DNA from 3 places in the Martinezella lusitana genome. Region 2 is predicted to be linked to each of the others. Evidence: predicted binding sites of a transcription regulator. Region 2 holds the regulator's gene; each other region holds the start of a gene.

Evidence for each region. The regulator PhoB, encoded in region 2, activates phosphate uptake and scavenging genes when phosphate is short. The targets are predictions, from matches to a motif close to TGTCATNNANCTGTCAT.
Region 1: a site for PhoB is predicted at 1,817-1,833, ahead of HB780_RS18035 (BtaA family protein). Genes of this name have one in related genera too.
Region 3: a site for PhoB is predicted at 1,284-1,300, ahead of phnC (phosphonate ABC transporter ATP-binding protein). Genes of this name have one in related genera too.

What each region holds. Positions count from the first base shown of each region.
Region 1 covers NZ_CP050308.1:877,005-880,243, reverse strand. Annotated here, with positions in the region: gene HB780_RS18040 (class I SAM-dependent methyltransferase) at 1-523, opposite strand, end outside; gene HB780_RS18035 (BtaA family protein) at 520-1,767, opposite strand; gene HB780_RS18030 (serine hydrolase domain-containing protein) at 1,956-3,239, shown strand, end outside.
Region 2 covers NZ_CP050308.1:3,056,547-3,059,785, reverse strand. Annotated here, with positions in the region: gene HB780_RS28485 (aspartate aminotransferase family protein) at 1-203, opposite strand, end outside; gene HB780_RS28480 (GcrA family cell cycle regulator) at 632-1,168, shown strand; gene phoB (phosphate regulon transcriptional regulator PhoB) at 1,256-1,939, opposite strand; gene phoU (phosphate signaling complex protein PhoU) at 1,971-2,684, opposite strand; gene pstB (phosphate ABC transporter ATP-binding protein PstB) at 2,736-3,239, opposite strand, start outside.
Region 3 covers NZ_CP050308.1:2,701,515-2,704,753, forward strand. Annotated here, with positions in the region: gene phnD (phosphonate ABC transporter substrate-binding protein) at 1-188, opposite strand, end outside; gene phnC (phosphonate ABC transporter ATP-binding protein) at 285-1,139, opposite strand; gene HB780_RS26695 (pyridoxamine 5'-phosphate oxidase family protein) at 1,365-1,928, opposite strand; gene HB780_RS26700 (DapH/DapD/GlmU-related protein) at 2,023-2,640, opposite strand; gene phnL (phosphonate C-P lyase system protein PhnL) at 2,637-3,239, opposite strand, start outside.

The sequences.
Region 1 (3,239 bases), 1.7 Mb from region 2:
TCAGCATGGTGCGGAACCAGCCGGGCAGGCGCTCCTGCTGACCGAAATCGACAATATGCAACTCGCCGCCGGGCGCGACAGCATCGAGCGAAGCATCGATCGCGCTCTTCCAGTCGGGGATCATCGACAGGGCGTAGGAGACCATGACGCGGTCAAAACCGCCGACACCGAAATCAGTGGGCGAGAAGTCGGTGGCATCGGCGACGCGGAAGTCCGGTATCTGCTTCATGCCGCGAAAATTATTGCGGGCCGAGATCAGCATTTCCTGGGAAATGTCGAGGCCGTAGAGCTTGGCCGACGGGAAGCGGCGATGCGCCAGTAACATGTTGCGGCCGGTGCCGCAGCCGACTTCGAGCAGCGAGCCGCCGAAGGGCACGTTGAGATGGGCGATCGTACGGTCGCGGCCGAAGAGGTAGTATTTGCGGGTCAGGTCGTAGACATGCCGCTGGTAGCGGTACATGCCGTCCATCAGCCCGGCATGGTTCTTCGAATTCGCCTCGAGGCCTGTATCCGCCTGGCTCACGCTTTTTTCCCGTAAATATGGAAGCCGCCATAGATCGCCGAGCGGTCGCGAAGGTTAAGCGCCTGCGAGCGCTCTTCGTGATAGACCCATTGATCGCGGATCGCGGTCGAAAGTCGGCCCTCGATGATGCTCTTTTCAGCCGCAGTGCGGAAAATGACGCGGGCGCCTTCGCGGGCCGTGCGGGTGATTTCCGCCCAGAGTTCGTTGAGCTGCTCGTCGGTCATCCAGTCTTGTGCGTCGAGCAGGATGTAGCGGTCGCGCGAGGCGGCGGGCTTGGAGGCGAGCAGCTCGGTGAAGTTGGCGTGATGCACGCTGACACGGTCAGCGTTGGCGCGGATGGCGGCATAGTGCTCGGGCTTCAGGTAGGTTGGCAGCGGTCCCTGGTGCTGGGCGGCATAGCGACGCGCGAAGGCCTGCCAGGCAAAATAATTATCCTGCATCGGGAAGTGGCATGCCAGCTTTTCCAGGCGATGCTTCAACACTCCGGCTATGGAATCGTCACCGGCAAGGCTTGCGAGCTCGTCATATTGCTGCGGCGGAATGCCAAGTCCGAAAAGGGAGCTCTTGCGGCCGAGCAGCCAGCGCACCATCGGCCTGTCGAAGATCGGTGCGATCTCGTTGTCGAAAAACTGCCGCTGTTCGCGCAATGTACGTGCTTCGGTCAAGGGGGCGAGACGGACGCCGTGCAGGCGGGCCAATATATGCGCCGCGCCGATGAAGCGGCCAAGTAGGCCCGTCTTGTAGATGTTACGGTTGAACACCGTAACGCGGCGGCGACCGTACATGTCGCGGCCATCCCAATAGGCGGCGGTTGCCGGATCGAGCCGCGGTGCTATGAACTCTTCGTAGGCTTGGCTGTTCGTGTCTACGCCGGGCGTGGCGAAGAATCGCACCAGATCGGCATGACCGGGCAGCAGCCGGAAGGCGGCCAGCTTGAGCTTGTTCAGCGCGATATGGTGGCGATTGAGGTCGACCACGTCGATCGAAGCAGGGCTCTGCGAGAGATAGGCAAGCATGTTGCAGCCGCCGGAGCCGATGGTGACGATTCGATGATGGGGCTGAAGCTCCATCGCTTCCATGTCGATATCCGGGTCTTCCCAGATCTGCGGGTAGACAAGGCCGGAGAACAGCATACCGAACAGACGCTCGGAAAAGCCGGCCTTGGACAGGGCCTTATGTTGCAGCAGAGCGTCCTTGAGTTTCCGATTCTTGTGGAGACCGGCTTCCGGGGCGAATTCCGTCATCTGAGTCTTGTCACCAATTTGTCAGGTTCAGGGCGTGTAACCCGGCAATGCTACAGTCTGATGACGTGGGCTGTTGGTAGGTTCGGCCGCGCGGCGGTCATGCGGATATTTGCGAAACTGTAATGATGAAGGTCTTTCATATTGCACCGTTTCCTGATTGTGTCCGCATACCTTTGGAGGTGTATGGCATGCGTTTGATATCGAGAGCGATTACGGCTCTTGTTCTTTTATTGTTGATCATTGTCGCCGGTGGCGTCGTCTGGCTTTCCGTTTCGCCGCCTGAATTGCTGAGAGTCGGTGACGGCTATGCCGCCAAGATCGTCTGCTCGAATGTTTTTGTCGCCAAGCGCGATCCGGAGCAGGTGCTGGCTGACGATGTGCAGGCGCCGGGCAATCCGGCGCTGAAGCTCGTCCGGGTTTCGGTCGATCGGGAGGAGGGGGTGGTGACCGCCCGTATCCTTGGGATGTTTGCGCCGAATTATGCGCTCTATCGTGGCGCTCTCGGCTGCACGACGGTGTCGGATGGCGACCTACAGGCAGCGCGCAGTGCGGTCTTTCTGAACAAGGTGAAGGTGCCGAAGCGCGATTCTCCCTGGCCGGATGGCGACAAGGTCGCGAGCGATCAGGATGAGACGAATGCGACGCTGTCGAAGCTCTTGACCAATACGGATCTTGCCGGCCCATCCATGCGCGCCGTCGTCGTGATCAAGGATGGTCGCGTTGTGGCGGAGGCCTATGGCGAAGGGTTCGGCAAAGGCACACCGTTGATCGGCTGGTCGATGACGAAGACGGTCAACGCCGCGATCATCGGCCGGCTGATGCTGACCGGCCGCATGTCCTTTGACGACGAGAACCTTTTGCCGCAATGGAGCGGCGACGCCCGTAAAAGCATCAAGCTCAGCGATCTCCTCGCCATGGAAAGTGGTCTCGTCTTCAACGAGAGCTATGGCGCGGTATCGGACGTGACGCGCATGCTCTATCTCGATCCGGACTCGACCGGGATTGCCGCAAACGCGCCGCAGCAGGCTCCGGCTGGCGAGCGTTTCAGCTATTCGAGCGGCACGGCGACGCTGCTCTCAAGGCTCTGGATGAACAGGCTCCCGAATGAAAGCGCTGCGATCGCCTATCCGCGCGATGCGCTGTTTGCGCCGCTCGGCATGTCGAGCGCCGTGCTGGAGGCGGACGAGCGCGGCACCTTTATTGGCAGTTCCTATCTCTATGCAACGGCCCGCGACTGGGCGCGCTTCGGGCAATTCCTGTTGCAGGACGGTGTCTGGAAGGGCCAGCGCCTTTTGCCGGAAGGTTTTGTCGGTGCGATGCGCACGCCGACCAAGGCATCGGAAGGCGTCTATTCGCAGGTTCAGGCCTGGCTTGCTGGGCCGGGCGGTTCCAACGCACAGTTCGGCCTGCCGGCGGATACGTTCTGGATGCTCGGGCATGATGGTCAAAGTGTCGCCATCGTCCCATCCGCC
Region 2 (3,239 bases):
GACAGATGCCAGACCTTGTCGGCCTGCGCCTTCAACTCCGCAACCAGATGGGGATGCGCATGGCCAAGCGAATTCACCGCGACGCCGGCGGCGAAATCGAGATAGCGCTCGCCGGTCTCCGTGAACAGCCATACACCCTCTCCTCGCTCAAACCGCAGCGGGGCGCGCATATAGGTGTCATAAAGCGGCGCGGTTTCAGCCATGGCGCATGTCTCCTCGATCACAACCTTTAGGGCCAATCGTTTCCTTCAAGTGAAACGGGCCCGGAAAAATCAAAAATGCCGCCTTGCGGCGGCGTGGGTACTATTGATGTTTTGCACCGCGATGTCAACAAAACAGGCAATTTCGCGGACGCAGCAGAGCGCCCCTCGGCGAGAGGTATGTCTCTAGTTGCTAATATTGCAAAAATGCCACGCTTGCACAAGCAAGTTGGGGAAAACCCCGAAATCGATTCCCCAGGAATCATGCGACTCTTGTCACGGAGTCAGCCTCACACTAGGTTAAATCTCAATTACTAGACTGCATGCGGCGGAACTAGTCACCACAATTTTTTAAGCGTTTCGTGCCTCGATCCCATCTGAGGCAATGGTGAAGGATTCTGCCATCGGAAACGCGACAGCGGAGACAGGGCATGAATTGGACAGACGAACGCGTCGAGAAGCTGAAGAAGCTGTGGTCCGAGGGTTTGAGCGCGAGCCAGATCGCGGCACAGCTCGGTGGTGTCAGCCGTAACGCCGTCATCGGCAAGGTACATCGCTTGAGCCTGCCGGGCCGAGCGAAGGCAGGCGGCACGGCAACTGCGGCCCGGGCACAGAAGCGCAACACTTCGGCGCCGCGCGCACCGAACTACGCCTCGCGCGTTGCAACCCGCACGGTTACCCGTCAGCAGGGCGCAACGATGCTCAAGGAAGAAGTCGAGATCGATACGGTCAACGAGATCGAATATCGTCCGGCCTCCAATGTGGTCGTTCCGATCTCGCGCCGCCTCGGTCTAACGGAACTTACCGAACGCACCTGCAAGTGGCCGGTCGGCGATCCGCTGAAGGATGATTTCCACTTCTGCGGCAATGATAGCCCGGATGCATCGCCCTATTGCGGCTACCATCAGCGCCTGGCCTACCAGCCGGTGCATGAACGGCGCCGGCCTGCGGCTCAACCGCGCGGCTGAGATGCCTTATAGCTGAATGAAAGAAACGGGCCGAAAGGCCCGTTTTCTGTTTCCGCCGCTATGTTGGATGGCTGACCGGTTTCCCGCTCAGGCTTCCATGGAATAACCCGCGCCGCGAACGGTGCGGATGACATCCTGCATATTGGAGAAGTTCAGCGCCTTGCGCAGGCGTCCGACATGGACGTCGACAGTGCGTTCGTCGACATAGATGTCATGTCCCCAGACACCGTCGAGGAGTTGCGACCGCGAGAAGACGCGGCTCGGCGAAGCCATCAGGAATTCCAGCAGGCGGAATTCCGTCGGCCCCAACCGCACTTCGCGGCTCTTGCGGTGGACGCGATGGGTCTCGCGGTCCAGTTCGATATCGCCACAGCGCAGAACCGTGGAGAGGACCTCCGGACGGGCACGGCGCAGCATCGCCTTGACGCGAGCCATCAGCTCCGGCGTCGAGAACGGCTTGACGACATAATCGTCGGCGCCGGTGGAAAGGCCGCGTACGCGCTCGCTTTCCTCGCCGCGGGCGGTGAGCATGATGATCGGCAGGCGCTCCGTTTCCGGCCGCATGCGCAGCCGGCGGCAGAGCTCGATACCCGACACGCCGGGGAGCATCCAGTCAAGGATCAGAAGATCGGGGATGCGCTCCTGGAGGCGAAGTTCGGCTTCGTCTCCTCTCAGAATGGTATCGACCTCGAAGCCTTCGGCCTCCAGATTGTAGCGCAGCAGAACGCTGAGCGCTTCTTCGTCTTCTACAACAGCAACTCTCGGAACCATGTGTCTCTGGTCTCCTTTCTTGGCGTCTTCGTTATTCCGTCAGCGCACCGACGGTGTTGGCGGTATCGTCTTTCGGGCGCTCGCCCTCGGGCTGGCTGCCGGTCGCCATGTAATAGATCGTCTCGGCGATGTTGGTGGCATGGTCGCCGATGCGCTCGATGTTCTTGGCGCAGAAGAGAAGATGCGTGCAGGTGGTGATGTTGCGCGGATCTTCCATCATGTAGGTCAGCATCTCGCGGAAGAGCGAGGTGTACATCGCGTCGATTTCCTCGTCGCGCTCACGGATCGACACGGCCTTGTCTGGCGAACGGGTCGTGTAGACGTCGAGTACTTCCTTGAGCTGGCTGAGCGCCAGTTCGGAAAGATGCTCAATACCCCGCGCCAGGCTGCGCGGAACGCCGGTGCCCTGCACGGCGATGACGCGCTTGGCGGTGTTCTTGCCGAGGTCGCCAACGCGCTCCAGATCGGCGGCGATGCGAATGGAGCCCATGATTTCGCGCAGGTCGGCGGCCATCGGCTGCCGGCGAGCAATGGTGACGATTGCCTTGTCGCCGACTTCGCGTTCGGCATGGTCGAGGACGACGTCGTCGGAGATGACCTTTTGCGCAAGAGCAACATCGCCGTGCACCAGCGCGCGGACGCTGTCGCTGACCATCTGCTCCGCCAGGCCGCCCATTTCGGCAATGCGGCGCGTCAGGAACTTCAGGTCTTCGTCGTAGGCAGAGAGAATGTGAGTAGAGACCATTTTTCTATCCTCAGGGTGAAACTTGTGATGGTAGCCGCGCGCGGGACATCATCAACCAAAACGGCCCATGATGTAATCCTGCGTGCGGAAATCGTCGGGATTAGTGAACATCTTATCGGTATCGTTCTCCTCGACCAAATGGCCGAGGTGAAACATTGCGGTGCGTTGCGAGACACGGGCTGCCTGCTGCATGGAATGCGTCACGATGACGATCGTGAAGTTTTCCCGCAGCTCGTGAATCAGTTCCTCGACCTTGGCCGTGGCGATGGGATCGAGCGCCGAGCACGGCTCGTCCATGAGAATGACTTCCGGGCTGACGGCGACGGCACGAGCGATGCAGAGGCGCTGTTGCTGGCCGCCGGACAGACTGGTTCCGGCTTCCTGCAGCCGATCCTTCACCTCGCCCCAGAGACCGGCCTTCTGCAGGCTGGTTTCGACGATATGATCGAGATCGGCCTTGGAGCGGTGAAGCCCGTGAATGCGCGGGCCATAAGCGACGTTCTCGTAGATCGACTTCGGGAAGGGATTGGGCTTCTGGAACACCATGCCGACGCG
Region 3 (3,239 bases), 360 kb from region 2:
AACAACGATACCTTCTCGAAGCCGAATTCCTTTTTCAGGTGGTCGGAGAGGCAGGCATAGTTGCGCAGGCGGTCGGCTTCGTTTTCGCCACCCATGATACCGATACGGAATTCCTTGAGGTCCTGAGCTGCAGCGCCGCCAGCAAGCGCAAGAAGCGCCGTGGCCGCGAGAAGGGTCTTCTTCAACATGGGTTCGTCTCCTGGTTAACCGGTGTGTCCCCGGATGTCTTCGGTCTGAAAGAAATGCGCCCTTGACGCGGGCTCTCGATCGCGGCCGGCTCCCTCTCAGAGACCGGCCATTGCCAGCGGTTGCGGGCCGGCGGATGCATGTGCCGCGGCCTGCGCGGCCGGATCGGGAATGTTGATGGCGGTCGACGTCATCGTTTCGTCGACACCGGCGCCATCCCTGTCGGTGCCGTAGATTTCCTTGACGGCGGCGGCCGTCAGATCGGACGGCTTGCCGTCGAAGACCACACGGCCGGCGGCCATGCCGACGATGCGTTCGCAATAGTTACGCGCCGTATCCAGCGTGTGCAGGTTAGTGATGACGGTGATGCCTTCACGCTCGTTGATGTCGCGCAAAGCGTCCATGACGATCTTGGCGTTCAGCGGATCGAGCGAGGCGATCGGCTCGTCGGCGAGCATCATCTTCGGCTGCTGCATCAGGGCGCGGCAGATGGCGACGCGCTGCTGCTGACCGCCGGACAGCGTGCCGGCCATCTGCAAGGCGGTCCGCTCGATGCCGAGGCGTTCCAGCGCGGCGATCGCCTCGATGCGCTCCTCGCGGGTGAAGACGGAAAGGAGGCTCATGACGGTCGAGCGCTGGTTCAGGCGACCGAGCATGACGTTGGTCAAAACGTCGAGGCGCGGGACGAGATTGAACTGCTGGAAGATCATGGCGCAATCGCGCTGCCAGCTGCGCAGCGCCCTCCCGCTCAGCTTGGAAACTTCGGTTCCGGCGAAATGGATCGAGCCGGAGGTCGGGTCGGCGAGGCGGTTGATCATGCGCAGCAGCGTGGATTTGCCGGCGCCCGAGCGGCCGATGACGCCGACCATCTGTCCTTGCGGAATGTCCAGCGTCACGGAATCGACAGCGAGCTTGTTTCCGAACCGGCGCGAGACATTCTTGAGCTCGAACATGAAGCTTTCCCTTTCGCCGCTACCTTGGTCTGTAGCAAGCACTGACGTCGCACTACTAACTATGAACAGGCGCAGGTGCCTCGCCTCGAAACCGAATTTCGAGCGGCCGTGCGCCAAGTATAGGCAACGCATTACCGCTGCTTCATGAAGCTCCAATGTCAGATTTGTGTAAGTGCTGTTACAATCCCCCGCTATTGGTGCGGTGAGATGGTTCAGTCGAAACGCTTAGTTGCTTTCAGCGTCAAATAAACCCGTCGGCAGGCCGTCCATGCTACGGACGTTCTTTTCCCGCCGGTATTCCTCGATGCCATCAGGCCCCTTGGCCTTCGCCCACTGATCGAGGCTAGGCCTTTCGCCTTCATAGGCGAAGAGCGGCACGCCGAAGCCGCAGGAGGTCTGGACGAGGTCGATATCCAGCCAGACGATCTGGCGCGCGCCGAGCGGTTCGTCGCCGGCATAGTGGGTATGCAGTAATTCCTGGTATTCAGCCGATGCCCTGTGAAGGATCCGGCCGTGCCCATAGAGCCGCAGGATCATCGGCGGCCCCTCGACGGCGCAGAACATGATGGTCAGCCGCCCATCGGCCTTCATATGCGCCGAGGTCTCGTTGCCGCTGCCGGTCCGGTCGAGATAGATGGCGGTATTGGGTGAGATGACGCGCAGGCACAGGGTCTCGCGGGGCGAAACGTTGACGCGGGATTCCGCCGTCGCCGAGGCCGTGAAGAAGATATGCTGCCGCGCAATGAAATCGCGCAGCCGGTCATCGATGCTTTCGAACTGCTTTGCCATGAAGACGCCTCCCTCGAATATCCGGTCTCAAAGGGTCGCCAGACGCTAGATCCTTAATCGGCTGGCGCAAGCCCCGTTTCGGCGAAAAACGTCCTCACGCGCCGTATCGGATCAAAAAATCCTCGGCGGAAAGGGCGCGGAAGTCGGCAAGCGCCGTGCGCAGGGTGGCGTGATCCCAGTCCCACCAGGAAAGCTTGTCCATGCGCGCGCCGACCTCGGCGGTGAAGCGCTCGCGGATGAGCTTGGCGGGCACACCGCCGACGATCGTATAGGGGGCGACATCCTTGGACACGACGGCGCCGGCGCCGATGACGGCACCATTGCCGACCATGACGCCCGGCAGGATAGTGGCGCCGTGGCCGATCCAGACGTCATGACCGATCACGACGCGGTTCTCGCGCCGCCAGGTAAAGAAATCCGTTTCCATATCGGCATCCGGCCAATAATCGGCGGCGCGATAGGTGAAATGGTGCAGCGTCGCCCGCCATGTCGGATGATTGGTGGCATTGATGCGGACGCTGGCGGCGATGTTGACGAACTTGCCGATTGTCGCGCACCAGACGGCGCCGTCCTGCATGATGTAGGAATAGTCGCCGATCTCGACCTCGTCGAGGCGGCAACGCTCGGAGACCTCGGTATAGCGGCCAAACGTCGAGTTCTTGACGGTCGCGCTCGGGCTGATGAGCGGCGTTTCGCCCAGTTGACGGCTCATGCGGCGGACTTTCTGGGCGAGAAGCGGGAGACATCGAGAATCCGGCTACCGACCGCTTCACGCACTTCCTCGTCATGGAAGATGCCGAGCAGGGCGACGCCAGCCTTTTTCTTTTCCTCGATCATCGAGACCACGACGGCGCGGTTCCTCGCGTCGAGAGAGGCGGTCGGCTCGTCGAGCAGGAGAATGGCGTGATCGGTAATGAAGCCACGGGCGATATTGACGCGTTGCTGCTCGCCGCCGGAGAAGGTGGCGGGCGGCAACTGCCAAAGCTCCTGCGGCAGATTGAGCTGGGCGAGCAGGGCGCCAGCCCTTTGCCGGGCATCCGCCAGCGCCACGCCGCGCGCCAGAAGCGGCTCGGCAACAACGTCGATGGCGGCCACGCGCGGCACGGTGCGCAGGAATTGGCTGACATAGCCGAGCGTATGGCGGCGAACCTCGAGAACGGTGCGTGGATCGGCGGTGGCAAGATCGATGATCTTGTCTTTTTGCGTTACCAGGATCTGGCCGCTATCGACGGCATAGTTGCCGTAGATCATCTTCAAGAGCGAGCTCTTGCCGATGCCGGAGGGACCGCCGAGCACGACGCATTCGCCGGC